Regions from separate parts of the Mesorhizobium sp. WSM4310 genome, predicted to be linked through region 1. Evidence: riboswitches for the same ligand, from Rfam matches in the RefSeq annotation. Region 1 holds a riboswitch; each other region holds the start of a gene.
The links. A riboswitch is a leader RNA that binds a small molecule or an ion and turns the genes downstream of it on or off. The one in region 1 is predicted to bind thiamine pyrophosphate.

Region 1 (10,171 bases):
GTTTCCAGCTATATCGATGAGGGCGAGGTGCTGGTCGCGCGAGAGGGCAACAGGATCATCGGCCACGTGCAGCTCATCGAGACAGGCGAGGGCGGTGTCTTCGAGCTCAAGAGCCTGGCGGTCCGTCCGGCAAGACAGAGCGAGGGGCTGGGGCGTGCCCTTGTCGCGGCGGCGGTCACCCGCTGCCGCGAGCGTTACGGCCGGCGCCTGATCGTGTCGACCGCGGCGGCCGATATCGGCAATTTGCGATTTTACCAAAGACAGGGCTTTCGAATGTCTCGCATCGTGCAGGATGCCTTCGGGCCATCGACCGGTTACCCCGAAGGCTTGCTTGTGAACGGCATTCCGCTGCGCGACCAGGTGGTTTTCGAACGCGATCTCGGCGCGGATTGAGGGTGAGATCGTCGACCTCGCGCTCCAGCTTTGGGCGCAAACCATCCGATAGCCCGCTCCGGTTCGCCGGGCGGGCTATTTTCGCGTTTCTGGGCCTAGGCGAGGATGTTGACTGCGCGGGCGGCGACCAGTGCGATCGTCAGCAGCGATATCATCGATTCGGCCATCATCAAAAGCTTGGCGCGCTGCGACAGCGGCAAGGTGTCGGTCGGCGAAAATGCCGTCGCATTGGTGAAGGCGAGGAAGAAATAATCGACGAAGCCCGGCAGCCAGTCGCGGATCTCGCGGTCGTTCAAGGTCATTTGCGGGAACAGGAAGTCGGAATGGGCGCGATTGACGAGGCCGCATGTCGGCGGCCCGCCGCGGTCCGTGCTCCAGAACCACAAGGCAAAGACGATGACGTTGGTGACCCAGATGTTGAGCGCGTCGATCAGCAGCGTCTGGCCGCTGGAGCCGGCATGGCCCGCCAGCAGGGCGCGCACCAGGAACACCAGCGAACCACAATTCATGACGCTGACGACGCCGGTCATCACCAGCGCCGTCCTGCGGATGATGACGCGAAACCGGCCGACCAGATACCAGTGCTCCTCCTCGAGCGCTTTCTGGCTGGCGACCTGTGTCCAGGCGGTGGCGACGGACAGGGGCACGAGCAAGGCGGCCTCCAGCGCCGGCGCCAGCCAGCGCGGGCCGAACGAAAGATCGTTGATCACCAGGAGCTGCAAACAGATGATGACGAGGACAGCCGCACGTGCCAGCCAGAAGTCGAGCGCGCGATGGTGGATGACGGCATGGTGGTGACGCATCGATATCAGGGATGTTCAGACAGGACCAAATGGGCGGCTGTTCTGCCGGGGGAGGGCAGCGGAGCGCCGAAATTCCTGCCCAATCTTGGTTTTGCAATGGCTTGCAAGTATACTTTTTTGTAAGCTTTGATTATGGGGACTGTTCGGCAAACCGGACGATGTGATTTAAGCGCCGCATGGTGGGAATAAACGACTCCATGGATGGTTGGGCGCCGGCGGGGCTGACTTCCGCCGGCCTCGACTCGTCATCGGTATGGCCCGGCCTGCTCCGCCATCCCTGGTATTTGCTGGCGCTTTTGTGCCTGGTGCAGATCCTGTGCTGGACGGCGGTGCCGGCACTGATCGATCCCGCCCCGCCCGGCGACGTGGTGGAAGGTTTCATGTGGGGCCGCGAATGGGTGCTGTTGACCTACAAGCACCCACAGCTTCCAGGCTGGCTGCTCGAAACCAGCCATCTTCTGACCGGATCGTTCCGCTGGCCGCAATATCTGGTTGCCCAGCTGACGATCTCGTCGACCTTCGTCCTGGTCTACCTGCTGGCCCGCGACATGCTCGGGCAAAGCCGTGCGCTGGCCGCCGTGCTTTTGATGCCGTCGCTCTATTTCTTCGGCTGGCCGACCCCGCAATTCAATCATGACTACGCGCAGATGCCGTTCTGGGCGGCCATCTGCTGGCTGCTCTGGCGCGCCGGCCGTGGCGGCGGGCCGGGCTGGTGGCTGGCGCTTGGACTGGTGTCGGGCGTCGGGCTCTATGCCAAGTTCTCTACCGGCCTGCTGCTTGCCTTCGGCGCGCTCTGGCTGTTGCGCGACGCACGCGCGCGCAGCCGGCTGGCGACGCCCTGGCCATGGCTTGGCCTTGCCGTTTTTCTCGCCGTTGCCACACCGCTGGCCATCGCGCTCTACCGCATCGATTTCCTGCCGCTGACCTATTTCGCCGCCCGCGACCAATGGGTGGCCGAACACCGGGCGCGCCTTTATTACATAGGTGTCCAGATGGCCGGACTCTCCGGCCTTCTTCTGGTGCTGGCGATATCAGGCCTGCTGCGGCGCTCGCCCGCCCCCGAAGTGCCCGTCGAGCGCAGCATTCTGGTCTATCTCGTGTGGATGGGGCTCGGCCCGGGGACCCTGATCATGGTGGCCTCGTTGTTCATTGGCGCCGGCGAGTCCTGGGGCGCGCCGATGTACAATCTTGTCGGTGTCACGGTGCTGGCCTTCCTCGGCCACCGGCTCGGCGCCATCGAGATGCGAAGGCTGGCGATCTGCGCGTTCCTCTGCATCGTCACCGTGTCGGGCGCCTATGCTGCGCTGCGCTGGACGGGCTGCAATGTGCGGGGGCGCTTGGATGCCGTCTGCTGGCCGGCGGAGCCGATCGCGGACGAGGCCGAGGCGGTCTGGCACGCGGCGGCGCCCGGCCGGCTCGACATTGTCGGCGGCGATACCCAGGTGGCCTTGCTGGCTGGCCTCAATGCCTATGACAAGCCGTCGATCTTCACCGATCTTGACACCCGGTTGGCGCCCTGGATCACCAGGCAGCGCTTGCGCGACCACGGCATGCTGATGGTTTGGCGAGGACATGGCGTGCCGCCGCAGTTGCGGACATGGCTGGGCAACCTCCCGGTCAAGACCGTTCTTTTCAATTGGTCGCGCACGGCGCCGCCTTTGGCAATCAGCTTTGCTGCCATTCCGCCGGGCACGCTCTATCCGCAGCTTGCCGTCGACAGCCCGACCCGGCATCTGCCCAACTGAAACGGTTCGATCCCCGATCGCGTCGTGATATCGTTCGTTCATGGCCGCGTTGTTTCCACGCGACTGGACGAAGCGGACGACAATGCCCATCTATTGGGAAATCCAATTTTGTCTGCGCAATTCCGGGCGGGAAACGCTCGCATGAGCTGGAATTGCTTTTTGAGGAGACGTGACATGGCGACTTCGACCGAACGCGCAGTGCTTGCCGGTGGCTGTTTCTGGGGCATGCAGGATCTGATACGGCGCTATCCCGGCGTCATCTCCACGCGCGTCGGCTATAGTGGCGGCGATGTGGCCAACGCCACCTATCGCAACCACGGCACCCATGCCGAAGCCATCGAGATCAATTTCGATCCGGCAGTGATCAGCTATCGCACGCTGCTGGAGCGCTTTTTCCAGATCCACGACCCGACGACGCGCAACCGCCAGGGCAATGATGTCGGGTTGAGCTACCGTTCGGCGATCTACTATACGAGCGACGAGCAGAAGCTCGTCGCCGAAGATACCATTGCCGATGTCGATGCCTCCGGCCTGTGGCCAGGCAAGGTCGTCACGGAAGTCGCGCCGGCCAGTGCCTTCTGGGATGCCGAGCCCGAGCATCAGGACTATCTGGAGAAATATCCAAACGGCTACACCTGCCACTTCGTCAGGCCGGGCTGGAAGCTGCCGGTTCGCGAGAAGGCCGCATCCTAACGATTGGGCAAAAAGCATCGTTGGGAATGATATCGAAAAGCCGCCGGATGTCCGGCGGCTTTTTCAGTTTGGGCAATCACTTACTTGCCGCAGTTGTTGTCGTTCACGGTGGGGCCGTCGCGTTGCCGTTGGCATCGGACTGCGCGCCTTGCGGATTGGTCGGGCAATTGCGATCCGCATCGGAGTTCATGTCGCCCGGCGCGATGGTCGTGCTGTTGGTAATTGCCGGATCGACCGTATCGGGCGAAGCCGGCGTGCTCGGGTCTACAGTCACTGACCGGCCGCTGCCGCCGGACCCATCCATGGCGTTTGCGGTGTTGCTGGTGCAACGCTTTTGGCCCGGTGCGCTGAAAAAACGGCTTCCCCTTCCGTTGGAATGGTGCTTTAACGCGCTCATCCACAGGGGTGCTCCGTACGGTCGGGGCTGAGACGGGGGCGGCAAGCCCACAGACCCTAGAAGCTGATCTGGGTAATACCAGCGGAGCGAGGCGGGCGATGTTTTCAGGCGCACAGATTTCCCTTTATCCCATGGCCGACGATTTCGTCGGTGTCATCTTGGGCGCGCTCGGCGCGCTCGACCCCTACCGGGACAGGCTCCGTATCGAGACCGACGACATCTCGACCTTGCTGGTCGGGCCACCCGAAGTGTTGTTCCCGGCGCTGCGCGACCTGTTCGTGGCGGCGGCGCGGAGCGGCAAGCATTGCGTGCTGTCGGCCGCCATTTCGCGCGGCTGTCCCGGCGAGCCGGACGATCCGATCTGCCGCTCCGACGCGTTTGGCGGGCCTGTCGGGCCGCTCGGGCCGCGCAAGGAAGCCGCCATCACTGTCGTGCGCAATGCTGCTGCCACCGGCCAGCCGGCGGCGGCGCAATTCTCGCTCTATGTGATGGGCACCGGCGACCACATGGATGAGATCTATGGCTGCATCGATTTCCTGAAACAGTCCGGCGTCTACGATCGCTCCAAGAACTTCTGCACCAAACTGCGCGGCGATACCGGCGCGATCTTTTCGGCGCTGAATGAAGCCTTCTGCCGCTTCGGGCCGGGCGCCGGCCACGTAACCCTTGACGTCACGGTTTCCGCCAACAGCCCCACCGCTGTCTGAACAGAACGCGCCTTCGTCGCGCGGCCGTCAAGGTTATCCTCTCTTGGTCTCATCGTCGTCAAGCCGCCCGCGGCAGCTCGCGGGTCTCTTCGCCAAGGCAGCACCGGCCGTGATGTCGGTCGGGTTGCTGCTCGTGGCCTGGGAACTCTACGCAAATTATTCCGGCATCAAACCGACGATCCTGCCGGCGCCGTCGCGCGTCTTCGAACAGGCAATGCTCAATCGCGAGGCGCTGATCGACAACGCCATTCCCACCATCCGCGCCACGCTGATGGGCTTTGCCTGCTCGCTCGGCGCCGCTTTCGCGCTGTCTATGCTGGTCGACTTCTTCCAGCCGCTGCGGCGGGCGCTGTTTCCTGTCTTCATCGTCAGCCAGACCTTGCCGCTGGTGGCCATCGCGCCGCTAGTGGTGTTGTGGTTCGGCTTCGGTTTGACGCCGAAGATCATGCTGGTGGCACTGGTCACCTTCTTCCCGATGCTGGTGGCTCTGGTGCAGGGCTACGAGGCGACCGAGGTGGAGATCGGTCAGATGCTGCGCGCCATGGGGGCAGGGTGCTGGCGTGTTTTCGTTCTGGCGCGGCTGCCTTCGGCACTGCCGTATTTCTTCGCCGGCCTGCGGATATCCATCACCTATGCCGTGGTCGGCGCCATCTTCGCCGAATATGCCGGTGCGGCCAAGGGACTAGGCATCTACATGCTCAACGCCAAGAACAATTTCCGCCCCGATCTGGTGCTGGCCGCGGTCGGCGTCAGTGCCGCACTCACGCTGATCCTGTTTGGGCTGACGGCGCTCTTGCAGCGCCTCGCCATGCCCTGGGAACGGATCGACCGCCAGCCGGCAGGGAAGGGGCCGGGGCGATGAGCCGGCTCGAATTGCGGCATGTGCGCAAGGCGTTTGGCGGCCTCGACGTGCTCGCCGACATTTCGCTCAGCGTCGGTGCCGGCGAATTCGTCTCGATCCTTGGGCCTTCGGGTGCCGGCAAGTCGACGCTGTTCCAGCTTCTGACGGGTGCCGAGCATGGCGAAGGCGAGATGTTGTTCGACGACATGCCGCTCGACGACCATGGCCGGCATTTCGCATTCATGCCGCAGCGCGACGCCCTGATGCCGTGGCGGCGCATCCTCGACAACACGACACTCGGGCTGGAAGTGCAAGGCGTCGGACGCCAGGCGGCGCGGGCGCGGGTCGCGCCGCTGCTTGCCGAGTTCGGGCTCGCCGGCTTCGAGCGGCATTTTCCGGCACAGCTTTCCGGCGGCATGCGCCAGCGCGCGGCGCTTTTGCGCACCGTGGTGCAGGAGCGCGACATGCTTTTGCTCGACGAGCCGTTTGGCGCGCTCGACGCACTGACCCGCGCGGCCATGCAGCGCTGGCTCGAGCAGATGTGGCGGCATCATCGCTGGACGGCGCTGCTGATCACCCACGATGTGCGCGAGGCGGTGTTCCTGTCCGACCGCATCTATGTGCTGTCGGCGCGCCCGGCCCGTGTGTTGCGCGAGATCACGGTGCCCTTGCCGCGTCCGCGCGATCCGACCGGCGCCGCCGCGCAACAGGCCGGCGCACTCGAGGCCGAGATCCTCGACATCTTGCTCAACCCCCAACCATCCAAAGGACATGACCATGACTGATCTGACACGCCGGCAGGCTTTGCTGCTCACCCTTGCCAGCGGTCTTCCGCTGATCGCCGGAGCGAGCCGTGTCTTCGCCGCGACGCAAAAAATCACCGTCGCGCTGGACTGGACTGTCAACACCAACCACATCGGGCTGTTCGTCGCCCGCGACAAGGGATTTTACCGCGAGGCCGGCCTCGAGGTCGACATTTTGCCCTATGGTGATACCGGCGCCGGCACGCTCGTCGCCAACCGCGTTGCCGATTTCGGCATCAACGGCACCATCAGCCTGTTCACCCAGAAGACCGCCGGGGCCGACCTGAAGGCCGTCTACGCCGTGGTGCAGTCGGAAACCGGCCGCGTGGTCTTCAATGCGGCGCGCAGCGAGATCAAAAGTCCGAAGGACCTTGACGGCCTGACCTATGGCGGTTTCGGCAGCGCCTGGGAAAACGCACTGATCTCGACCATCATCCGCCATGACGGCGGCAAGGGCAATTTCGAAACGGTGACGCTCGGCACTTCCGCCTATGAAGCGCTGGCCAATGGCTCTGTCGACTTCACGCTCGAGGTCTCGACCTGGGAGGGCGTCGAGGCCGAACTCAAAGGTATCAAGCAGCGCAGCTTCGTCTATGCCGACTACGGCGTGCCCGACGAGCATACGACGCTGATCTCCTCGAGCGAAGCCTATCTCGAAGCAAACCCGGCACTGGCGTCGGCTTTTATTCAGGCAACGCGGCGCGGCTATCAGTTCACCGTCGATCATCCAGCCGAAGCCGCAGCGCTGCTGATCGCCGCCAACAAGGATGCCTTGACCAATCCGGCGTTGATCGAGGCGTCGCTGAAGGCGCTGATCGACGGGCATTATCTGCGCGCGAAGAACGGCGCCATCGGCACGATGGATCCGGCCAAGATGGACGCCATCGGCGACTATCTCTTCAAAGCGGGCATCTTGCGCGACGCTGATGGTAAGATCCTGACGCAGCGCCCTGATTTCACGAAGTATTTCGTAAATCTGAATTTGGGATGAGGCTGGACAAGCATCACCCGGTATCGGACGGCCTGTTCCGTTAGGTTCGCATGCGGGGGGCGTCCCGCACCCGCATGCTTTCGCAGGAGTTGTCCCGTTTGATGCCGATCCGATCGTCCCGGTTAACCCCCCGGCAATGGTTGCGTGCAATGGTCGCTTCGAGGGATCATCGGGGTGTTTGCGTTGCTCACGTCAAAAAGTGAAGCGTTTTCGCATAATAATGAGGGCGGATTTTTCTCCGCGGCGCGAAAGCGTGACATACTGGTCGATCTGCGCGAAGGCTTCTTTCGCCTCTGTGCCCTGGCCTGCGCGGGGCTGTTCGTCTATCGCGGCATGTCCCAGCTCGTGGAGGACCCGACCCGGATCAACGCCGCGCTGGTGGCGATTTCCGAGATCCTCACTTTCACCTGGCTGCTTCTGTCGCGGCGTCCGGTGACGCGTGACTGGAATCCGCTTACGGTCGTCGTCTCCGTGACCGCCAGTTTCGGTGTCGCGTTGATCAGCCTCCAGCCTGGCATAGCGCTTGTTCCGGTCTATTTCGCCGCGCCGCTGCAGTTTGTTGCGCTGTTGTTCGTCATCTGGGGCAAGATATCGCTTGGCCGTTCCTTTGCCATCCTGCCTGGCAATCGCGGCGTGATGACCGGCGGCGCCTACCGGATTGTGCGGCACCCGATCTATGCCGGCTACCTCGCCGGCCATGTGCTTTATCTGCTGTCGGCCTTTTCCTTCCACAACCTCGCTGTCTATGCGGTAATCACCTACATGCAGCTGTATCGCATCCTGCGCGAGGAGGCCCTTTTGGCCGCCGAACCGGAGTATCGCGCTTACATGGAACGTGTGCGCTACAGGCTGTTCTACCGCCTGTTTTGAGGGCAGGATTGTCGATTGAAGAGGCTGGGGTCCGCGATCGGCCGGTCGCCATACCGGTCCGCGCGTCGGCATTGGTGGCGGAACCAATCCAAGCAATCCGTCCAGCCCGAGCAATCCCTCGTACGCGAGCAATCCCAATCATCCGAGCCTGCCGGGTGTCGTAGCCCAGATGTCCAACAGCCAGGTGGCGCGTATGAAGAAGCGCTGCGTCGACGTGCTCAGCAGCGAGGGCAGTTATGATCGCGACCTGCGTCAGCTCTGCCTGTTGATCGCCCGCCGCTGAAGCCAGGGGCGCCAGGAATGGACGTGCGCAATCGGCGTGAACCTTTTTGACGGTCTGACCTCCGGCCGTTCGGAAGCCCGTCTCTCGGGCGGGCTTCCGCGTGTCTGGCGCTGTCAATTCCTACCCTGTATCTATCGGGATATCGGATCCTTCCTTCGCCGGCGAACATTAGGGGCGGAACGGTAAGGCGGCTCGAACGTTCTCATTTTCGAAACACTGCAAATGACGGTGTTCGAAACCGGCGCACCAGCGCCCACGGGAGCGGGAACCATGACCTTAGGCACGATACTCATCATCCTTCTTGTCCTCGCGCTGCTTGGCGGCTTTAGCGGGCTCGGCGGCGGGCCGTTCTATGGAACCGGCTACTATGGCGGCGGCGGGCTCGGGCTTGTGCTGCTGATCATCATCATCCTCGTCGTACTAGGGCGCATCTAGCTGCCTGCAAGCCGCCGGGATGATCGAAATCTCGAGACCATGACGGGGCCCAGGCGCAGCGGATTGTGATGCAAGCCAGCCGGCTTGTGATCCGCCGTCACGCGGGACTGGCGTATTGTGATTTCGGTCCACCCCCGAGGAAACTACAGGAGAGGGTCCCCACCCCTTCATCCTCCTCCAAGGCCCGCGCCGGTATCCCGGAGCGGGCTTTTTTGCCGGGGTGACCGAGACGCTTGTGCCGCCGGTGTCGCTGATCGTTCCACCCGGGCTTCCAAGGCCTCGACGATGGCTGGCCCGAGCCCCTTGCTCGGCACGTCATTGGCGATCTTGCTGACGCCATTGTCCGAAACAGGCAATTTCCAGTCGCTGCCTGGGGTCTCGGCATCGCATTGACAGGAGGTTTACAGCCATATATTGAACAGGACCATACAGGTTCATTGAACAGGTATGCATATGAAGCGGCGCATGGTTCAACTGTCTCCCGGAACGGGCAAGCCCGAGCAGATCGCGACCGTTCTGGAACATGAAATCCGCTCCGGCGTGCTCGGCTTCGGAGACCGCCTGCAAAGCGAGAACGAGCTCGTCCAGCGTTTCTCCGTCAGCCGCAACACGGTCCGCAAGGGCCTCGAGGAACTGTCCAGCCGTGGGCTGATCACCACCAAGGTCGGCATCGGCTCCTTCGTCACCTTCGACGGCAAGCCGGTCGACGACGCGATCGGCTGGTCGCGGGCGCTGGCCAATGCCGGCGCCAATGCCGAAACGAGGACGCTGCGGCTGGAGATCATCGAAGACGCCGATCTCGCTGCCTTGCTGGAGATCGAAAGCCCCTTCTTCATCGCCGTCGACCGTGTGCGCACCAATGCCAGCGATGGCCACGCGATTTCCATCGAGCGCAGCCGCCTGCCGCTGTCGCCGGAGCTTGAGGATGTGCCGCTGCGCGGCCTGCGCGAAGGATCGCTGCACCAGACGCTGCGCGGCGCCGGCCTCATCCCCGACCATGGCGAGGAATGGGTCGGCATCGAGATGCTCAACGCCGAGGACGCGGCCATCCTGGGTTGCCCGCAAGGCACGCCCTTCCTGCGCGGGCGGCGGCTGACGCGCGCGGCCGACGACCGGCCGATCGAATATGTCACCAGCCTGCTCAATCCGGCGCATTTCGCGCTGCATATGAGGTTCTGAGCGATGCCGGACACGCTTGATCGCGCCATGG
Region 2 (10,171 bases), on a different contig from region 1:
CTCCAGTCTCGCTACTGGAAAAATTCTGGAAAATGGGTCTGCTTGGCTGGACGCAGAACGTTGTGATTATTCAGCCGGCATTTCTGAAGCTTCTCGAACACAAACAGCTTGCCTTCGCGCACGCTATCTTCGAGCGACTTCGCCTTCGCCAGATGCGCCGCAATCGCGCTGGCCAGCATGCAACCTGTTCCGCGCATCGATATAGCAAGGCGCGGCGTGTCGAAGTGGATGGGTTCATGATCGGAGCGTAACAGAATATCGGCCGATCGGGGACCCGACGCGTGCCCACCCTTGATCAGCAGGGCCTGAGGGCCGACGGCCTGCAGTCTTTGTCCTTGTTGGAGCGCACCGTCCTCATCCGAAGCCGGTTCGGAACCAGTAAGGAGCGCCAGTTCAGGAAGGTTGGGCGTGACAATGCAGCAAAGCGGCATCAAATCGCGCTTCATGGCAGCGATAGCGCCTGCTTCCAGAAGTGCGCGGCCTGAGGTGGAGGCCAGCACAGGGTCGAGTACTGCCGGCACTTGCGGAAATTTGCGCAGCACTGCGGCAACGGCAACAATGATCTTGGCAGTCGCCAGCATGCCGATCTTGATTGTGGCTACGTCGTTGGCCTGTAGCGCGGCACACATCTGATTGGCCACCATGCTGGGTGGCGAATGATGGATTTCGATCACGGCGTCGTGCGTTTGCACCGTTAGCGCTGTGACGGCGAGACAGGTGCGCACGCCAACGGCAGAGATCGTCTCGATGTCGCGTGCTATTCCAGCACCCCCGCTGGAATCTGATCCGCCAACGACAAGCACATGCGGTTCTCGTCTCATCGCCATCGGTCCGTCTTTTCGATCCATTCTCGCGTGCGCGCTTCGGGGTCGAAGCTCAACGTGATGTCCGTGACCACTGCGGCGCTGTTGGCGCCGGCCTCAAAGACGCCGTCGAGGCGGTCGGGGTTGAGGCCGCCGATGGCGACCAATGGGATCGGCGCCACCCGCCGCTTCCACTCGCTGATCCGCTCTAGCCCTTGCGGTGCCCACTTCATTTTCTTCAAAGTGGTGGGATAGATCGGACCGAGCGCGACATAGTCGGGCTCGGCAAACATGGCCGTTTCCAGCTCGACATGATCATGCGTGCTCAATCCGAGCCTGACGCCCGCTGCCCGTATCCTCGAGAGGTCGGCCGTTTGCAAATCCTCCTGGCCCAGATGCACGAAATCGCAGCCTTCCTCGATTGCCAGGCGCCAATAATCATTGATGATGAGCTGGCTTTTGTGTTGGACACACCAGGCCTTCGACTTGCGGATCTCCGCGCGCAGCCCGGTTTCATCCATGGTTTTGATGCGAAGCTGAATCAGCTTGACGCCGAGCGGCGCCAACCTTTCGATCCAGGCGGCGCTGTCGACGATCAGGTAGAAGGGATCGAGCTTCATGAAAAAACGGCCCTGCCGACCATCGGTGTCGATGGCACGGCGACGTCGCGCGGTTCGAGCATTCCCGAACTGAACGCCTCACGACCGGCGTCGACCGCCTTACCGAAAGCACGCGCCATGCCGACCGGATCTGCCGCCTTGGCGACCGCTGTGTTCAGGAGCACGGCGTCAAAGCCGAGTTCCATGACGGTGGCCGCGTGCGACGGCCGTCCGAGCCCCGCATCCACAATCAGCGGGACGCCAGGGAAATATCCGCGCATCGAGCGCAGCGCCGTCATGTTGACCGGTCCCAAGGCGGAACCGATCGGTGCGCACCACGGCATCAGGACCTTGCAGCCCGCTTCCAGCAGCCGCTCGGCGACAACGAGATCGTCGGTGGTATAGGGGAATACCGCAAAGCCGTCCTCGCACAGGATGCGGGCGGCTTCAACCAGACCGAACACATCCGGCTGTAGCGTGTCGTGATTGCCGATCACTTCGAGCTTGATCCAGTTGGTGCCGAAGACCTCGCGCGCCATTTTCGCGGTGGTGACGGCTTCCTTGACGGAGAGGCAGCCGGCGGTATTGGGCAGGGTTCTGGCGCCCAGCGAGCGGATCAACGACCAGAATTGTTCGCCGGCCCTACCGCCCGCCATCTCACGCCGCAACGAGACGGTCACCACCGACGTGCCCGATGCCTTGACTGCATCGGCAAGGATGGCCGGCGAAGGATACTGAGCCGTGCCGAGAAGCAGGCGCGACGAAAGCTCGGTTCCATAAAGCTCCAACATGCTAGCCGCCCTGCATGGGCGAGAGGATTTCGATCCGGTCGCCGTCGCTCAACTGGAACTCCGCGCGGTTGGCTTTGTGCACGAGGTCGCTGTTGACGGCGGTGGCGAGCCAATCGCCCTCATAGTCGAGCGCGGCAAGCAACTCGGCCAGCGTGGTGGCGGCAATCTCACGCGCCTCGCCGTTGACCATCAGTTTCATGAGCATGCTCCTTGGTTCTGTCTTGACTGAAAACCAGGTCGGCAGCCTGGCGCGCCATGGCGGGGGCGAGGAGAAAACCGTGACGATAAAGACCGTTGATCGCGATGATCTCACCGTCTGTTTCGACGCGTGGCAAATTGTCGGGAAATGCCGGACGGACACCCACACCGGTTTCAACGATCTCGGCCTCACCAAAGGCCGGATGGAGGGCATGGGCGGCGCCCAGCAGCTCCATCATGGAACGCGCCGTCACCGGTCCGGCGCTCTGGCTTTCAATCATCGTCGCTCCGATCATGAAACGGTGATCGGTGCGCGGCACGGCATAAAGCGGAAAGCGTGGATGAAGCAAACGGACCGGCCGCGACAGCGAGACATCAGGCGTGCGAAGGATCAGCATTTCGCCGCGAACACCGCGCAGCCTGTCATCGGCCGCTGCCATTCCCATGCAGTCTATCTGACGGGCGAATCCCGAAACAGGCCGGGCGTCGCAGCCGAAGTGGAATTTGACACCCATGGTCGCAAGCTTGTCATGAAGTGCCGCCATCGCCGGGCGTGGGTCGAGGTGAGCCTCGTCGGGGAAGAGCAATCCACGCCGGAAGCGGCCGGCGAGGTCGGGTTCCAGGAGCGCAATTTCGTTTTCATCGACGCGCCGATGCCCTGACGTGCGACTGGCGAACCGGTCAAGCTCACCGGCATCACGCGGCGCGGCCACGACCAATGTCCCGGCCCGTGTCACCTGACCCGACAGCACCGCATCCCACCAGTCGGCAGCATCGCGTCCGAGATCCAGCACCGGCTGCTCCGCGCTTTCGCGCTCGCACCATGGCGCCAGCATGCCGCCGGCGAACCACGACGCGTTGCCACCAAGGCCATGCCGCATCTCGGCGACGGTGACCGTCGCGCCGCGGGCGGCGAGTTCGAAAGCGACGGTGAGGCCGGCAACGCCGGCCCCTTTGACGAGCACCCTCATGATGGTTTGGGAGCCTCTGGCACGACCGGTACGCCAGTCTCGTCCGCCTGCATGTAGAGATCGCCGCCCTCCCGGTATTTTGCCGCCATTGCCGCCATGCCTTCCTTCTGGGCCTCGGCACGGATGTCGTGGGAAATGCGCATGGAGCAGAATTTCGGCCCGCACATCGAACAAAAATGTGCCAGCTTGTGCGCCTCCTTGGGCAAGGTCTGGTCGTGGAAGGACCGTGCGGTTTCGGGGTCGAGCGACAGGTTGAACTGGTCCTCCCAGCGGAACTCGAAGCGCGCGCGCGAAAGGGCATCATCCCTGGTTTTCGCTGCCGGATGGCCCTTCGCCAGATCGGCTGCATGGGCGGCTATCTTGTAGGTGATCACGCCAATCTTGACGTCGTTGCGGTCGGGAAGGCCGAGATGCTCTTTCGGCGTGACGTAGCAAAGCATTGCGGTGCCGAACCAGCCTATCATGGCGGCACCTATCCCTGAGGTGATGTGGTCATAGCCCGGCGCGATGTCGGTCGTCAGCGGCCCCAACGTGTAGAACGGCGCCTCACCGCACACTGCGAGCTGCTTGTCCATGTTCTGCTTGATCTTGTGCATGGGGACATGGCCCGGGCCTTCGATCATCACCTGGCAGTCCTTTGCCCAGGCAATCTTGGTGAGTTCTCCAAGTGTTTCCAGTTCGGCGAATTGCGCCGCGTCGTTCGCATCGGCGATTGAACCGGGACGAAGGCCGTCGCCGAGCGAGAAGGAGACGTCATAGGCTCTGGCGATGTCGCAGATCTCCTCGAAATGCTCGTAGAGGAAGCTCTCCCGGTGATGGTGCAGGCACCATTTGGCCATGATCGAGCCGCCGCGCGAGACGATGCCCGTGACCCGGTCGACGGTCAGCGGGATGTAGTGCAGCCGCACGCCGGCGTGGATGGTGAAATAGTCGACGCCTTGCTCGGCCTGCTCGATCAGCGTGTCGCGGTAGACCTCCCAGTTCAGATCCTCGGCGATGCCGTTGACCTTTTCCAGCGCCTGATAGAGCGGCACCGTACCGATCGGCACCGGCGCATTGCGCACGATCCAGTCGCGGATGTTGTGGATGTTGCGGCCGGTCGACAGGTCCATCACCGTGTCCGCGCCCCAGCGGATAGCCCAGACCATTTTTTCGACCTCTTCGGCCATCGACGATGTGACAGCCGAGTTACCGATGTTGGCGTTGATCTTGACCAGAAAATTGCGACCGATGATCATCGGCTCGCTCTCGGGATGATTGATGTTGGCGGGAATGATTGCGCGCCCGCGCGCCACCTCGTCGCGCACGAATTCGGGTGTGACGAAATCTGGGATCGCCGCGCCGAAGGCTTCGCCGTCGCGTTGCAGCTTGCCGCGCATCACCTCGCGGCCGAGATTCTCGCGGATGGCTACGAACTCCATTTCTGGCGTGATGATGCCGGCGCGCGCATAGGCAAGTTGGGTCACCGCCTTGCCCTGCTTGGCCTTGAGCGGCCGATTGCGTATCGGAAATTCCGGTGTCAGGCGCTCGCCGGTGGCGAATCCATTGTCTTCCGGCCGGACGTGGCGGCCGTCATAGGCTTCGACATCGCCACGCGCCGTGACCCATTCGTGGCGAAGCCGGGCAAGGCCTTTTTCGATGCTGGTTTCGACTGATGGATCGGTGTAGGGGCCGGACGGATCGTAGACGGTGACGGGCGGTTCGCCGGCCGTCGGATGGACGGAAATCTCGCGCATCGGCACCCTGATCTGCGGGTAGAGGACGCCGGGCTTGTGGATTTTCCGCGAGGCGGGCAGTGGTCCCGTCGATACGGCGGGGGTGAGGGCATTCATCGTGAGGCTCCTTTGCTCATGCATTGGAGACCCAGTTCTGTGCCGGAAGGATGAAAAGACGCTTCTGTAGACCTGCTGCAACAGGACCTCGGGCGTAAACTCCCGCAAAGCGCTTGCACCGTCCCTACGCCAGTATGAACTGGATCAGGTTCAACGGGTCACTGCGCCGCGAAAGCCAGCAGTATCTCAGCCCCTTGCCGGGACTCCCCTGGTGAATGCCTTAGGTTGAACGGGCTGACGCTATCTTGTCAAGCGCATTCGGGCGCCTTCGGCCGGTGGCGACGACCGGCGGCCAGCCGGGCGGAGAGCTCGCGCATGCATCGGGGACAAGTCACGCCCCGTAGACCGGGGCTGAATGGCCAAAGCCTCATTCGCTTCGTGAAGGATGGAGAAACTGTATTGGCCATGTGCGCGTATCGACCAAGTAGCTCAGGCGGTCACGGATGTGGTTATTCTGGTCGAAGGTGACGAACGGCCTTGGGGGTCACCTCCTTTAGGATTCAGAGGTTGGAAGACGGCTTCTCGCGATCACGGCCATCAGGAAATACCTGTCTTCGGCTCAACCTCGACATGGCGTCCGATCGACCGCAGATATACAGCTATCTCGTTCATGAGATGATCGCGTTCGCCGTAGATTTCAGCAATCCTACGCAGCTGTGGCTCGACGGCCCTCCGTTGCGCTGGCGTGAAATCAGCATCGCCAAAGACGTATCCCAAGTTGCCAATCGCGCAAATTTTGCAGCCGGCGTCCACAACTGCTTGTACGAATGCCGGAATGTCTTTTTCTTGCATGGTCTTCATGTCGAACCTCTCGTGAATGGCGTGCTTGCGCCCCAATCTGCCTTTTCAGCGTGTCCTCTGGGCGGCGCAAGCCCTGAGCGTGACTGTGCACGGGCAACCTCGACTATCCCATCTGCCACGCTCTTTAGAATCGGTGGGGTCTGGTGATCGCAGGCTGGGCCACTCAAAAGCCTGCAAGAAGAAAGTCATGGCGACCATTGCTCAAGATCGCAAGGGTGCGTGCAAGACCTTCCGTTGGCAGTCATGCACGCTCGCTCAGAGATAGTCCGGCCGCGGAAATTCTCCCTTATTCGTAAGAAAGCTCATTGAGCAACTGGGCATTGAGCAACTGGGTCTCACGTCACGGGTCTCGTGTGCTTCACAGCCGAAAAATAGCCGCCGTGGCAATTCTCGAAAAGTGCAGGCTACCTCGTTAAGGACACTGCGGATGATCGTTCGCGCTTGGCAAAAGCGAACGGATTAGTCTATGGCTCTCGGCAGGGGGGCGAGTTATGCGGCGGGTGCGAATCCTTCAAGTAGGCGATATTCACTATCCGGACTGGCATCCTTCCTCTAGCAACATCGATGCCAAGGATAGCAAGTTCGCTCCGAAAATAACGCAGAAGCTACGCGCGTCTTCGCTGCGTGCCGTCTTGACGAAACTTCGGCGGCTGACGACTTCGAAGCCCTTGGATTCGATCGCCTTCATGGGGGATTTCACGAGCCGTGGCGACAAGACCTTCATTGCTTCGGCATTCCAGCATTTCACGTTGCTCTGCCGCGCACAGGGACGCAGTTCAAAGGCGCTTCCGTTGATATTCGTACCGGGAAATCACGATGTGAACCGTGATGACGCGCGCGAACTTGGACCGACTGAGAAATTCAGCGAAATGGCGAGTTTAGCCGCCCGCTTGGGTTGGCAGACCGTTCCCGTGGACCAACCCGTGCACTTCAGACTTCCGACAGGATCCGCAGGCGCAAACTTCATCCTCGTCAACACAGCGATAGGCAGTTGGGAGCTTCAAAACCTTCCCGCGTTCCTTCGTGATCGTCTCGAGGCACTCAGTCCTTCTACAGAGCCTCTAGATCTCGGCTCGCCGGACATCTCGGGACATTCGCCCGCGACACCTCCCAGCGATCCAGACAAGGAGGCGTCCGACGACGAGTATTACGGTCAGATGGACACGCCATACATCTCGCGTGAGATGCTTGCAGGCCTACAGGAATTGCTCCAGCAGCCCGACATGCGTTACGGCATCATAATCGGCCATCACAATCTGCTGCCACAAAAGACTCCGCGCATTACGCCATACGCGGAGATGCTCAACAGCGGATTTGTCAGAACTCAGCTGCTGCAGGGCAACAAGCCTATCGTCTACCTGCATGGACACATACATGCTGATCCGGTCGAGATCGTCAACGATCCAAGGTTTCCGGACGGCAAATTGATCTGCATCTCAGCACCAGAGATACAGTCAGGTTTCAATGAGCTCGTCTTCTTCACGACCGATCAGGGAGAGCTCGTCGGCATCCGACTTATACCCTACCGCACCAATGTCGCCGACGGGACGGTCATGGAAGGCGAACATTGCTTTATTTCGACCATGTCCAACGGCAAGGCCTTTCTGAACAACGACACGTTTGACCTGCTGCGCCGACTGCGCGACCATGCCACCAGGCGCGGGAATGGGTTACTCTTCTGGGACGAGATCACTGAGATTGCTGCCTCCGCCGAGCTCGGGCTAGATCTGGAAGACTCTCTTCTGATGCTCCAAGCGGCGCGCTTCATCGAGATAGACGGCCTCACCAAGGCAAACTCGGCTTGGCGCATTAAGGTAAGGGACGAATAGCGATGGAGAATCCGTTCGGCCCCAACAGGATCGAGTACGAAAGCCGCCCGATACTGTGGTTCAGTCAGAAGTCGGCGTTGATTTCTGCCGCCGCCAAGCCGGTCTTCGTCGCAGGGACGAGAGGCAGCGGCAAGACCAGCATTCTTCGCTCGCTTTCCACAGTCCATATTCTTGAAGACAAAAGTCTCTCGGACCAAGTCGGCAAGCTCGCTTGGTATGGCGTCTTCTTCCAGCTCAATGAGACATTCTCGCCCCTAATCGACAACGCCGTTCTGAACCTCATTCCGGAGCGGATACGCTTCGACACGGCCGCCGTGATCCCGCGGCAATTCGTAATCTTCTCTCACTATCTGGAGCTGAAGATAGTCGAACGCCTGCTCGAGAGCATCGGCCAGCTCAGACGCGACGGCCACTTGAAATACCGGGCCTCCGAAGATAGGGACGTCGCCCTGGCACTGCATCGCGAAGTGCTGCACTTCATACCCCAACCTGCCCGTCTCGACTTCTTCAGCATCGATGAGCTGCGGGGTGGGATAACCCGGTACGTCGACGAATGCTTCAACGCGTTCTTCTTTGCCGCCGATGCCGGAGCGACCGGCTTCAGAGCAACAGACCCTGGCGCGATCATTAACAAGGTCGCGACCGCGATCACTCCACTTTTAAATGGCCCATCTTTCGCCGGTGACAGGGCGCCCTTCTTCAAGATACTGATTGACGACTGTGAAGCACTGACACCGCTCCAACAGCAGTTCCTGAACACCTTGGTGAGAAAGACGCGCGGCAACGTGAAATGGGTCCTCGCCTACATCGGCGGCCTCTACGACACGATCCGGACGATCATACCCGGCCAGTCGCTCTCGAATGCTGACCGGGACGTCGAGAATCTTGATTCAGTCGATCCGAGGGAGTTCGCCACGCTGTGCGAGAACGTGTCGTCGCTTCGGCTGTACTATGCGCTTCCTGACCATCTGCGGAGTGATCTCGAGCGCAACGATGCGCTCAGCGCGTTTTCGCTCAAAAACCGGCTGGGGCGGCTTTCCGTCAATGACATCATCGAGCGGGTTATCATATCGGGTCATTCCGAGGGCAGAGAAGAGCTTGTGGCACTTGCTGATGCAGCACGTGAATTCCTCTCCGTGAATTTGAGGACGGCGGATCAGCAGCAATTCCTTCTTGATCGAAAAGCGCGCCCTTATGCCGAAGGGCTGGCGCTCGCGCTCATGAACCCGGAAATTAAGCGCCGGCCCATGAGCAAGGCGGATGCTTCAAATCTGAAGAGGTCGATCGCCCGGAAACAGGGATGGGCTTTTCTGAAAGCGTGCCAGATGCTGCGTCTGCATGACTACCCGTACGTAGGGCACCAGATCATCACATCATTGAGCGACGTCTGTATACGCGATTTCCTTGATATAATGGGAGAGATCTTCCGCCGCAGTGTTCCGAGTTCCAGTGATCCACGAAAACTGGTGGAATTCATCAACTCGGATTTACAGATTCATCTCGAACAGCAGAGACAGGCTGTGAACGCCGCCTCTCAACGGAAGCTTGATGGACTTCAGGCGCTTTCACATCCGTACGAAGAAGAGAGCGTGCGCATGGTGCGGGCGTTGGGTTACCTGACCGCTCGCCTCCAGACAGAGTTTGCCGAAGAAAATGCTCTAGGAACGACAGAGAGAGGCATTTTCAGGGTTGATCTAAAGGAAATGCGCTCGCTGGTGAACCGACTGGAGCAACCCAGCGGAAAACTGGACGAGGTCCTGCGTCGGGCGGAAAGGGATGGGTTTATCCGGGAGGTCTCCGCCGCCGGCAACTTTGAGGTGGACCGCGCCGACCCCGCATCGAAGGAGATGATGATCAGATTGCATCGGCGATTTGCACCTTACTTCGGGTTCTCCTATCGCGGCCCGTACGAAATCAACACAATCCCTGCGGCGCGGATGGTCGACCTGCTTTTTACCAGGCATCGGCTCCCAGAAGACTGGGCCGACTCGGTGTTTAAGGAGCTCGTCGCGCGGCCCGCACTCAAGACCGAATTCCAGCACTCGCTTTTCGAGAGCGATCTCGAATGACCGCTTCAACTGTCGAGTATCGAGTCTTCGGCCATCTGGCCGTCACCGAGAAGGCGAGAGATGCAGGTACCTGCGAAACGATGGAGGCAGATATCGCGATCGTCGCGCTTGGATGGGAAACGCGTTTCGCCGCGTTCGAAAACCATCTTGACCTGAAGGTCGGCAAGATCGTGGTTCTGGACTTTGCTCTGAAGGAAGCGAACGTCCCAGCCGTCGAAGAAAACCGGCGAAAGCTCATCGCTATGGGTACCCGATGGGGCGTCGAAGTGACTGTGATC
Region 3 (10,171 bases), on a different contig from region 1:
CGCGCCTTGCGGTCGTCGAGCCTGGTGCCGCCGCGCTGCGCCAGCATGTCGGAATAGCCGCCGGCATATTCGATCCAGCGGCCGCCGCCATCCGGCGCGATGATGCTGGTCACGGTGCGGTCGAGAAAATCGCGGTCGTGGCTGACCAGGATGACGGTGCCGGCGAAGCCGGCGACCAGTTCCTGCAGCAGTTCCAGTGTCTCCATGTCGAGATCGTTGGTCGGCTCGTCGAGTACCAGGAGGTTCGCCGGCCGCGCCAGCACGCGCGCCAGGATCAGCCGCGCCCGCTCGCCGCCGGACAGTTCGCGCACCGGTGTGCGCGCCTGCTCCGGCTTGAACAGGAAATCCTTCATGTAGGAGACGACATGGCGCTGCTCGCCATTGATGACAAGGTTCTCGCCGCGCCCATCGGTGAGGTACTGCGCCAGCGTCTCCTGCGGATCGACCGCCTCGCGCTTCTGGTCGAGCGTGGCGATTTCCAGATTGGTGCCGAGCCGCACCGAGCCGGCATCCGGCGCCAATTCGCCAGTCAGCATCTTCAAAAGCGTCGTCTTGCCGGCGCCGTTCGGTCCGACGAGGCCGACGCGGTCGCCGCGCTGGATGCGGGTCGAGAAGCCCTTGACCACGGTGAGGTCGCCAAAGCTCTTCTCGATGTTCTTGGCTTCGATCACCAGCTTGCCGGATTCGGCGGCGTCGCTCGCCACCATGGTCGCGGTGCCTTCGGCGCCGCGATGGCCGCGGAAACGCTGGCGCATGGTCTGCAGCTCGCCCAAGCGGCGCATGTTGCGCTTGCGGCGTGCGGTCACGCCATAGCGCAGCCAGTGCTCCTCGCGCACGATCTGGCGGCCAAGCTTGTGCTGCTCGCGCTCTTCCTCTTCCAGCACCTGGTCGCGCCATTCCTCGAAATGGCCAAAGCCCTTGTCCAGCCTGCGGGTCTGGCCACGGTCCAGCCAGACGGTGGCGCGCGACACGCGCTCGAGGAAACGGCGGTCGTGCGAGATGACGATGAGCGCCGAGGAGGTGCGCACGAGCTCTTCTTCCAGCCATTCGATGACCGACAGGTCAAGATGGTTGGTCGGCTCGTCAAGCAACAGAATATCAGGCTCCGGCGCCATGACACGGGCCAGGGCCGCGCGCCTGGCCTCGCCGCCTGAGAGATCGCCCGGCCGTTCCTCGCCGGTGAGACCAAGATGCTCCATCAGATAGGAGGCGCGGTAAGGATCGTCGGCTGGCCCAAGCCCCGCCTCGACATAGGCGCGCACGCTGGCGAAACCTTCCATGTCGGGCATCTGCGGCAGATAGCGGACGGTTGCCGAGGGCTGGCGGAACACCTCGCCATCCTGCGGCTCGATCAGGCCGGCGGCGATCTTGAGCAGCGTCGATTTGCCGGACCCGTTGCGGCCGACCAGCGCGATCTTGTCACCAGCCGAAGCGGTCAAGGCGGCGCCGTCGAGCAGCGGTGCGCCGCCAAAGGTCAGTTTTATCCCGTCGAGATTGAGAAGGGGCGGGGCCATGTCAGCTTTCAGGTAGTGGATACGGATGCGCGAGCAGCAGCGCGCGGCCGTGGCCGAGCGCGATTTCGAGGCGGCCCTTGACCTCGTTGGAAATGGTCAGCGACGAACCGAAGGCCACCTCGACCTGGTCGAGCGGCCATTTGGCGCCGGTGACGGTCAGGCCGACAAGTTCGGAAAAGCCGAGGATCGAAAACAGCGTGCCGTCGGCATAGTCGAAGCCGGCCGTTCCCAACGCCAAGGGTACGCCTTCCTGCGCGCCGCTGGTCAACAGCACCTCCGTTCCGGCCTCGGCCAGGCGCAGGGCGAGCGCCAGATGCAGGAAAGCGTGGTCGGCGCGCTTGCCGCCGAACGCGCCCGCCAGCACCAGGCTGGTCGCGCCGCGCTCGCGTGCGGCGGCGATGGCCAGTTCGCCGTCGGTCTTGTCCTTCTCCGCCGGAAAGGTCCGGCGCGGCACGGCGGCGAGATCGTCAGGCAGGTCGGCCGGCACGGAATCGAAATCGCCCACCCACAATTCAGGCACAAGACCCAGAAGCCGCGCATGGCCGATGCCGGCGTCGGCGGCAATGACGCGCGAGCCTCCGACCTGGCGGTCGAGCCGGGGCGTGCGGATGAGATCGCCGCCAAGCAGAATGGTGAATGTGCTCATATCTGGTGGCCTGTACCAGCCCGGCAGCGGAAACGGAAGGCCGGCAAACTGCCACTTGCGCGGTTCCCCGACCCGGCCTATGTGTCAAAACGCTCTAACGGGGTGCCGGACGCGATCTTCGCGGACCGGCTGAGAGGCAGTCTCGCCAACCCGCTGAACCTGATCCGGTTTGTACCGGCGGAGGGATTAGACGTTTCGGATAGTCCGACGCCTCAATTCCTTTCAATTCGAACGAAGGAGGCGCCGATGCGCACGCTTTTATACGCTCTTGTCTCGACCATGGCCGTGGCGCTGTCCGGGCCGGCCTTGGCCAAGGACAAGCTCACCGTCTACACCTATGAGAGCTTCACCGCCGACTGGGGCCCAGGCCCGGTGGTGAAGAAGGAATTCGAGGCCGAATGCGGCTGCGACGTCGAGTTCGTCTCGGTCGCCGATGGTGTGGCCCTGCTCAACCGCGTCAAGCTCGAAGGCGCGTCGACCAAGGCCGATATCGTGCTCGGCCTCGACACCAATCTCACCGCCGATGCCAAGGCCAGCGGTTTGTTTGCCCCGCATGGCGCGGTCTCCGATATCAATGTGCCGGGTGGCTGGAGCGACGATACTTTTGTTCCCTTCGACTACGGCTACTTCGCCGTCGTCTACGACACCGAAAAACTGAAAACGCCGCCGAAGAGCCTGAAGGAACTGGTCGAAGGCAGTGCCGATGACAAGATCGTCATCCAGGATCCGCGCACCTCGACGCCGGGTCTCGGCCTGCTGTTGTGGGTGAAGTCGGTCTATGGCGACAAGGCGCCGGAAGCCTGGGCCAAGCTCAAGACGAAGGTGCTGACCGTGACGCCGGGCTGGAGCGAGGCCTATGGCCTGTTCACCAAGGGCGAGGCGCCGATGGTGCTGTCCTACACGACCTCGCCGGCCTATCACATGGTCGCCGAGAACACGCAGCGCTACCAGGCCGCTTCTTTCGAGGAAGGCGAATATCTGCAGATCGAAGTCGCGGGCATCACCACGACCGGAGCCAAGAACCCGCTGGCGGCAAAATTCATCGCCTTCATGACCGGGCCGAAATTCCAGGACGCGATCCCCGAGACCAACTGGATGTTCCCGGCCGGCAAGACCGACAAGCCGCTCAACCCGGCCTTCGACAAACTGGTCAAGCCGACCAAGACCCTGCTGTTCAGCCCCGAGGAGGTCGCCGCCAATCGCAAGGCCTGGGTGGATGAATGGCTGGCGGTGATGAGCAAATAGTTTGGCCATATGATCGAAAGATGAGTGCTCTACGGCGCCCCCCTCTGTCCTGCCGGACATCTCCCCCACAAGGGGGGAGATCGAATGCTATCGGTGATTTCGCCAATCGCCGACGCTATAGGTATGAGCGAGGCGCTGAAACAGCCAATCTCCCCCCTTGTGGGGGAGATGTCCGGCAGGACAGAGGGGGGCGCCAAGGAACGCAACCTTCTATAAGTGTCGCTATGCGGAGACTGGCGGTCGATCGTGCAACGCGCTGATCCTCGCGCCAGCGCTGGCGTCATTGCGCTCGGCGCGATCACGCTGCTGATCGGCGGCGCATTTGCCGGGCTGCTTGTCGAAGGCGCTCACGATTTCTCGGGCGCCTGGGCGGCCTTCGATCCCTATCTGCTGCGCGTTGTGCGCTTCACGCTCTGGCAGGCCACCCTCTCGACCCTGCTTTCGGTCATCCCGGCGCTGGTGGTGGCGCGCGCCCTGTCGCGGCATCCGCGTTTCTTCGGCCGCGCCTTCATCCTGCAGCTCTTCGCCGTGCCTCTGGCGCTGCCGGCGATCGTCGCGGCGCTTGGCATACTGGCGCTGTACGGCCGTGCCGGCTATTTCGCCGGGCTGTTCAGCGCCGTCGGCGGCCAGGGTTGGCCAGGCATCTATGGCTTGTCCGGCATTCTCGTGGCCCACGTCTTCTTCAACCTGCCGTTGGCGACCCGCCTGTTCCTCGAGGCGCTGCAGACCATTCCCGCCGACCAGTGGCGGCTGGCAAGCCAGCTCGGCATGGCGGCGCGGCCGGCCTTCCGGCTGATCGAATGGCCGACGCTGCGCGCCGCTCTGCCGGGTGTCGCCGGGCTGGTCTTCATGCTCTGCATCACCTCCTTCACCATCGTGTTGACGCTCGGCGGCGGCCCGGCCGCGACGACGCTGGAGGTCGGCATCTACCAGGCACTGCGCTTCGATTTCGACCCGGCGCGGGCGGTCGCCCTGACCTTGCTGCAGATCGCGCTGACCTTTGTCATGGTGCTGGCATTGACGCGGCTTGGCGCCAATGTCGTCGGCGACACCAACCTGCCGGTGGCGGCGCGCCGTTATCTCTCCGTCAATACGACCGAGGCGTCACTCAACGCCGTGCTCATCGTGCTGGCGCTGCTGTTCGTTGTCGGACCGATGGCCGCGACCGTCTCGGCAGGCTTGGGCGCCGATCTCGGCCGGCTCGCCGGCGAGGCCACAGTCCGGCAGGCGACGCTGACCAGTGTGGTGCTGGCTTTCCTGTCGGCGCTGCTTTCGGTGATGCTGTCGCTGGCGCTGACCATGGCGCGGCGGGCACTCGCGTTGAACCGCCGCTCCAGTCCAGGAACACTGCTCGAACATGCCACGGATACCGGCGCCGGTTTTGTGCTGGTCGTGCCGCCGATCGTCATCGGAGCCGGCTGGTTCCTCCTGCTGCGCCATGCCGGCGATGTCTTTGCCATCGCCCCGGTCATGGTCGTCACCGTCAACGCGGTCATGGCTATGCCTTTCGCGCTGCGGGCCGTCCGTCCCGCCTATGACGCGGCGAGCGAGCGCCACGAACGGCTCTGCGCGCAGCTCGGCATTTCCGGCTGGGCGAGGCTGCGGCTGGTCGACTGGCCGTCATTGCGGCGGCCGCTCGCCACTGCCTTCGCCTTCGCCATGGCGCTGTCGCTCGGCGATCTCGGCGTCATCGCACTGTTCGGCAGTGATTCCGTGCAGACCTTGCCTTACCTTCTCCTGGCGCGCATGGGCAGCTACCGCACCGAGGACGCCGCCGGCCTGGCGCTGTTGCTTGGCCTCGTTTGCCTCGCCCTGGTGCTGGCGGCTGACTGGCTGGGAAGAGACAAGGTCTGCAATGTCTGACGGGGGGATGAGAGGGAAGGGTGTTCCGGTGCGGCTGGACAAGGTCTCGTTCAGCTATGGCGAGTTGCCGCTCACCTTCGATGTCGCCTTCGCGGCGGCGGAAATCACCGCCATCATGGGGCCGAGCGGTTCGGGCAAGTCGACCCTGCTCAACCTCGTCGCCGGCTTCGAGACGCCGCGGTCAGGCCGTGTGGTGATCGGCGGTGTCGATGTCGGCGCCGATCCTCCGGCTGCGCGGCCGGTGTCGATGGTGTTTCAGGAAAACAACCTTTTTGCGCATCTCTCCGTCGAGCAGAATGTCGGGCTCGGCCGCTCGCCATCGCTGCGGCTGACCGAAGCCGATCGAACCGCCATTGCCGAGGCATTGGAACGCACAGGCCTTGGCGGCAAGGACAAGCGGCTGCCGCGCGAACTCTCCGGCGGCGAGCGCCAGCGCGTCGCCCTGGCGCGCGTGCTGGTGCGCGATCGCCCGGTGCTGCTGCTCGACGAGCCCTTCGCTTCGCTCGGGCCCGCCTTGCGTGACGATATGCTCGACCTGGTTGCCGGTGTGCATGCGGAGCGCTGCATGACGGTGCTGTTCGTCACGCACCAGCCACAGGACGCCCGCCGCATCGGCCAGAATGTGGTGTTTCTGGACGATGGCGCCGTTGCCGCCACCGGCAGCGCGGACGATTTCTTTGCCGGGGCTGGTCCGGAGGCGTTCCGGCGCTATATCGGTGCAGGTGCCGGCAATGCCGTATCACGAGATATTGCCCGGAAGCGGACATAATTTACGGTCAAACCGGTATCAGGCGAAGGGGCGCTTGCTTGCCATGGCAGAAGTAGTGTGGCTAGGTCCGCCCTACTGGTCCGGCACAGGCCGTGATTTGCCTACTGCATCCGCCGCGCGCCCCAGGGGACGCGCATCGGGTGCCGTAGAAATTTGTATTTGCGCATGACAGGTTCCGAAGATCGCTCCCGATTTTCTTGGTCATGCGCCGGGACCTGAAAGGAAGCCGCTCTGGCGATCGGCGTCGACAAGCTACGAATGAACCCGCTAGCGCGCTTTCTGGCGCTGGCCGGCTTTGCCGTGGCGCTCGCAAGCTGCCAGATGTTCACGCCTCCGGAAGTCCAGGAATCCGGCTTCCAGCCGTCCGACAAGCCGATCACGGTCGACAATGTCAGTGCCAACAACAAGCTCGCCGAACTGGCCAAGGCGCAGCATCCGCGCATCCTGGCGACCTATGGCGGCGAATATTCCGATCCCAAGCTCGAGCGCATGGTCGCCAAGGTCGTCGGCAATCTGACCGTTGTGTCGGCGAACCCGACCCAGACCTACCGCATCACCATCCTCAATTCGCCCAACGTCAACGCCTTCGCGCTGCCGGGCGGCTATCTCTACATCACGCGCGGTCTGCTGGCGCTGGCCAATGATTCGTCCGAACTCGCCGCCGTCATCGCGCATGAGATGGGCCACGTCACCGCCAATCACGGCCTGCAGCGTCAGCAGCTGGAGGCCGAGGAAGGCCTGGCGACCAAAGTGGTTTCCGATGTGCTCGGCGACAGCCCGACCGCCAAGGCGGCTTTGATCCGCGGCAAGCTCCGGCTCGCGCAGTTCTCGCGCAACCAGGAGCTCGAGGCCGACGCCATCGGCATCAAGTCGATCGGCGAAGCTGGCTACGACCCCTATGCCGCCGGCCGCTTCCTGCAGTCGATGTCGGCCTATACCGATTTCCGCTCGATCAGCGGCGCCACCGACGCCAGCCTCGACTTCCTGGCGACGCACCCCAACACGCCGCAGCGCATCGACCTGGCGCAGCGCCATGCCCGCCAGTTCGGCGCGCCCGGCGTCGGCACCCGCGACCGCGATTCCTTCCTCGCCGGCATAGACGGCCTGCTCTATGGCGACACGCCGGAAGAAGGCTATGTGCGTGGCGAGACCTTCCTGCATCCGGGTCTCGGCGTGTCGTTCACGGTGCCGGACGGTTTCATCATCGACAATTCGGCGGCGGCGGTGACGGCGACCGGGCCGGGCGACATTGCGATCCGCTTCGACGGGGTTTCGATCGACAAGAACCGCGCCCTGACCGACTACATCAGAAGCGGCTGGGTGGCCGGTCTCGATGACAGCAGCGTCAAGCAGGAAACCATCAACGGCAACGAGGCCGCGACCGCGCATGCCAGTGCTGAAGGCTGGCAGTTCGACATCGCGGTGATCCGTGCCGGCGGCCAGGTCTACCGGTTGCTGACCGCGGCGCCCTCGGCCAGCACCTCGCTGGAGGCGGTGGCGCGTTCGGTCAGCGGGTCGTTCCGCATCCTGAGTGCCGCTGAAAAAGCGGCTCTGAAGCCGCTGCACATCCGCGTGCTCACCGTGCAGCCGGGGCAGACCATGGGATCGCTCGCCGCGCAGATGGTCGGCGTCGACCGCAAGCTCGATCTGTTCCGCGTGCTCAACGCGCTGTCACCAGGGGCCGCGGTTTCGGCCGGCGACAAGGTCAAGATCGTCACCGACAAATAGGATCCCGCTGCGCGGAATCAGGCGGCTGTCGCCAGAAATTCCGGGTTCTGCTTCACCAGCGCCACTTTGAGCTTTTCCATGGCGCGGGCCTCGATCTGGCGGACGCGTTCCTTGGAAATACCGAGCGTCTCGCCGAGCGCCTCGAGCGTGGCGCCCTCGTCGTTCAGCCGGCGTTCCTCGATGATCCTGAGTTCACGGGCGTTCAGCGCGTGAAGCGCCTCCCGCAGCCAAAGCGAACGGCGCGCGACATCGATCTTGTCGCCGACGATCTCGTCGGGCAGCGGATCGTCGGAAACCAGGAAGTCCATCCGCTCGGTCGCGCCCGCATCGTCGGCAAGCGGCATGTTGAGTGAGGAGTCGGGCGCCGACAGCCGTGAATCCATCATCGCCACGTCAGCCTCGGAGACGCCAAGCGCAACCGACACTTCGCGGTAGAGCGTCGTGTTGGAAAGCGGCTCGGCGCCGTTCGCCAGCCGGGCGCGCAGGCGGCGCAGGTTGAAGAACAGGGCTTTCTGCGCGGAACTGGTGCCGCCGCGCACGATCGACCAGTTGCGCAGGATGTAGTCCTGCATCGAGGCCCGGATCCACCACGTAGCATAGGTGGAAAACCGCACCTCGCGCTCGGGCTCGAAGCGGGCGGCGGCCTCGAGCAGGCCGACATGGCCTTCCTGGATCAGGTCGCCGAGCGGCAGGCCGTAATGGCGGAATTTCGAGGCCATGGAAATGACCAGCCGCATATGCGCCACGGTGATGCTGTGCAGGGCGTTCTGGTCGTTGTCTTGCTTCCAGAGCAAGGCCAACCGATGTTCCTCGTCGCGTTCGAGATAGGGAGCCTTCATCGCCGCGCGGACCATGATCCGTCCTGCCGTATCTTCCATCATGAGGCGCTCCCTGCTCAGGCGATATACCCGATGTTACGAACTTGGCAGGGCACCGGTTGAAATCGCGGCGTCGCGCCCTAGAACAGCCAAAACTGCCATGCGCGAGAAAGGTTCCGCTGGCGCGGGCGGGCGAGTGATGCTGTCCGGGCGATTTCGACGCGGTCTCCGGGGACGTTCAGTCGCTGCACGGACTCGTATTTGGAGAATTTGGTTTCAGGATTTCTTTGTTTTTGAAATCAGGTTCCTTATTCTTTCGGCTCGCATCTGTCATTTTCCAACCCTCACAGCAGGCCAGACATCAGGCCAGGACGGGATCACAAAAATATGAAATGGCTCAAATCGCTTATCGTCGCCGGAACACTGCAGGCCCTGGCGGCCACATCAGGCCATGCCGGCGCCAATCTCGATCAGATCAAGCAGGTCGGCGTCATCAAGGTCGGCACGGAAGGCACCTACGCGCCCTTCACCTACCATGACGCGTCCGGCGCGCTGGTCGGCTTCGACGTCGAGATCGCCAAGGCGCTCGCCGACAAGCTCGGCGTCAAGGTCGAGTTCCTCGAGGGCAAATGGGACGGGCTGATCGCCGGTCTCGACGTCAAGCGCTACGACGCCGTCATCAACGAGGTCGGCATCACCGACGCCCGCAAGGCCAAGTATGATTTCTCCGATCCCTACATCGCCTCCAAGGCGGTGCTGATCGTGCGCGGCGACAACCCCGACATCAAGACTTTCGCCGATCTCAAGGGCAAGAAGTCGGCGCAGTCGCTGACTTCGAACTTCGGCAAGCTGGCCGAGGCGAACGGCGCCGAACTGGTCGGCACCGACGGCTTCGACCAGTCTATCCAGCTGCTTTTGACCGGCCGCGCCGACGCCACCATCAATGACAGCCTGTCGTTCCTCGACTTCAAGAAGCACAAGCCCGACGCCAATGTGAAGATCGCCGCGCAAGAGGAAAACGCCGACTATTCCGGCGTCATCGTGCGCAAGGGCGATCCGGAACTGGTTGCCGCCATCAACAAGGCGCTGGCCGATATCAAGGCCGACGGCACCTACAAGAAGATCGCCGACACCTATTTCGGCCAGGACGTCTCGAAGTAATTTCGAGTGAGGGCGAGTTGTCGCCCCTGTAATGCACCAGCGGCGGGCCGTCTTTGACGGCTCGCCGCTTTTGTCTAGATATGGCTGACGCATTCGCGCTTCAATGAAGCCATCTCGACCATTCTGGAGGGTCTTTCGTGCCGCACTGGCTGCAACTGATGCTGGAGTCGCTGCCTTCGCTGCTCTGGGCCGCCCTGATTTTCACCGTGCCGCTGACGCTCTTGTCCTTCGTGCTGGGCCTGACCGTTGGCCTCGGGGCAGCCCTCGGCCGACTGTTCGGGCCGAAGCCGCTGGTCATGCTCGTGCGCTTCTATGTCTGGATCTTCCGCGGCACGCCGCTGCTGGTGCAGCTGTTCCTGATCTTCTACGGCCTGCCGTCGGTCGGCATCCTGCTCGATGCTTTTACCGCAGCGCTGATCGGCTTCAC

Region 2: it holds a riboswitch for thiamine pyrophosphate, as region 1 does, so the genes downstream of both, thiC (phosphomethylpyrimidine synthase ThiC) here and FJV80_RS30525 (YkoF family thiamine/hydroxymethylpyrimidine-binding protein) in region 1, are expected to answer to the same signal.
Region 3: it holds a riboswitch for thiamine pyrophosphate, as region 1 does, so the genes downstream of both, thiB (thiamine ABC transporter substrate binding subunit) here and FJV80_RS30525 (YkoF family thiamine/hydroxymethylpyrimidine-binding protein) in region 1, are expected to answer to the same signal.

The regions. Positions count from the first base shown of each region.
Region 1 is NZ_VFTA01000045.1:16,299-26,469, forward strand. Features, by position in the region: gene FJV80_RS30500 (GNAT family N-acetyltransferase) at 1-393, shown strand, start outside; gene FJV80_RS30505 (hypothetical protein) at 489-1,196, opposite strand; gene FJV80_RS30510 (glycosyltransferase family 39 protein) at 1,394-2,941, shown strand; gene msrA (peptide-methionine (S)-S-oxide reductase MsrA) at 3,116-3,634, shown strand; gene FJV80_RS30520 (hypothetical protein) at 3,738-4,031, opposite strand; TPP riboswitch at 4,026-4,139, shown strand; gene FJV80_RS30525 (YkoF family thiamine/hydroxymethylpyrimidine-binding protein) at 4,130-4,738, shown strand; gene FJV80_RS30530 (ABC transporter permease) at 4,782-5,600, shown strand; gene FJV80_RS30535 (ABC transporter ATP-binding protein) at 5,597-6,364, shown strand; gene FJV80_RS30540 (ABC transporter substrate-binding protein) at 6,357-7,373, shown strand; gene FJV80_RS30545 (isoprenylcysteine carboxylmethyltransferase family protein) at 7,548-8,243, shown strand; gene FJV80_RS30555 (DUF3309 family protein) at 8,797-8,961, shown strand; gene FJV80_RS30565 (GntR family transcriptional regulator) at 9,415-10,140, shown strand; gene FJV80_RS30570 (ADP-ribosylglycohydrolase family protein) at 10,144-10,171, shown strand, end outside.
Region 2 is NZ_VFTA01000048.1:25,375-35,545, forward strand. Features, by position in the region: gene FJV80_RS31165 (hydroxymethylpyrimidine/phosphomethylpyrimidine kinase) at 12-827, opposite strand; gene FJV80_RS31170 (thiamine phosphate synthase) at 818-1,423, opposite strand; gene FJV80_RS31175 (thiazole synthase) at 1,420-2,193, opposite strand; gene thiS (sulfur carrier protein ThiS) at 2,195-2,392, opposite strand; gene thiO (glycine oxidase ThiO) at 2,361-3,362, opposite strand; gene thiC (phosphomethylpyrimidine synthase ThiC) at 3,359-5,194, opposite strand; TPP riboswitch at 5,298-5,414, opposite strand; gene FJV80_RS31200 (hypothetical protein) at 5,732-5,995, opposite strand; gene FJV80_RS31205 (metallophosphoesterase) at 6,487-7,824, shown strand; gene FJV80_RS31210 (hypothetical protein) at 7,827-9,893, shown strand; gene FJV80_RS31215 (hypothetical protein) at 9,890-10,171, shown strand, end outside.
Region 3 is NZ_VFTA01000014.1:33,858-44,028, reverse strand. Features, by position in the region: gene FJV80_RS16780 (ABC-F family ATP-binding cassette domain-containing protein) at 1-1,514, opposite strand, end outside; gene FJV80_RS16775 (thiamine diphosphokinase) at 1,516-2,160, opposite strand; TPP riboswitch at 2,249-2,363, shown strand; gene thiB (thiamine ABC transporter substrate binding subunit) at 2,407-3,405, shown strand; gene thiP (thiamine/thiamine pyrophosphate ABC transporter permease) at 3,652-5,268, shown strand; gene thiQ (thiamine ABC transporter ATP-binding protein) at 5,276-6,037, shown strand; gene FJV80_RS16750 (M48 family metalloprotease) at 6,296-7,765, shown strand; gene FJV80_RS16745 (RNA polymerase factor sigma-32) at 7,783-8,646, opposite strand; gene FJV80_RS16740 (amino acid ABC transporter substrate-binding protein) at 8,971-9,744, shown strand; gene FJV80_RS16735 (amino acid ABC transporter permease) at 9,882-10,171, shown strand, end outside.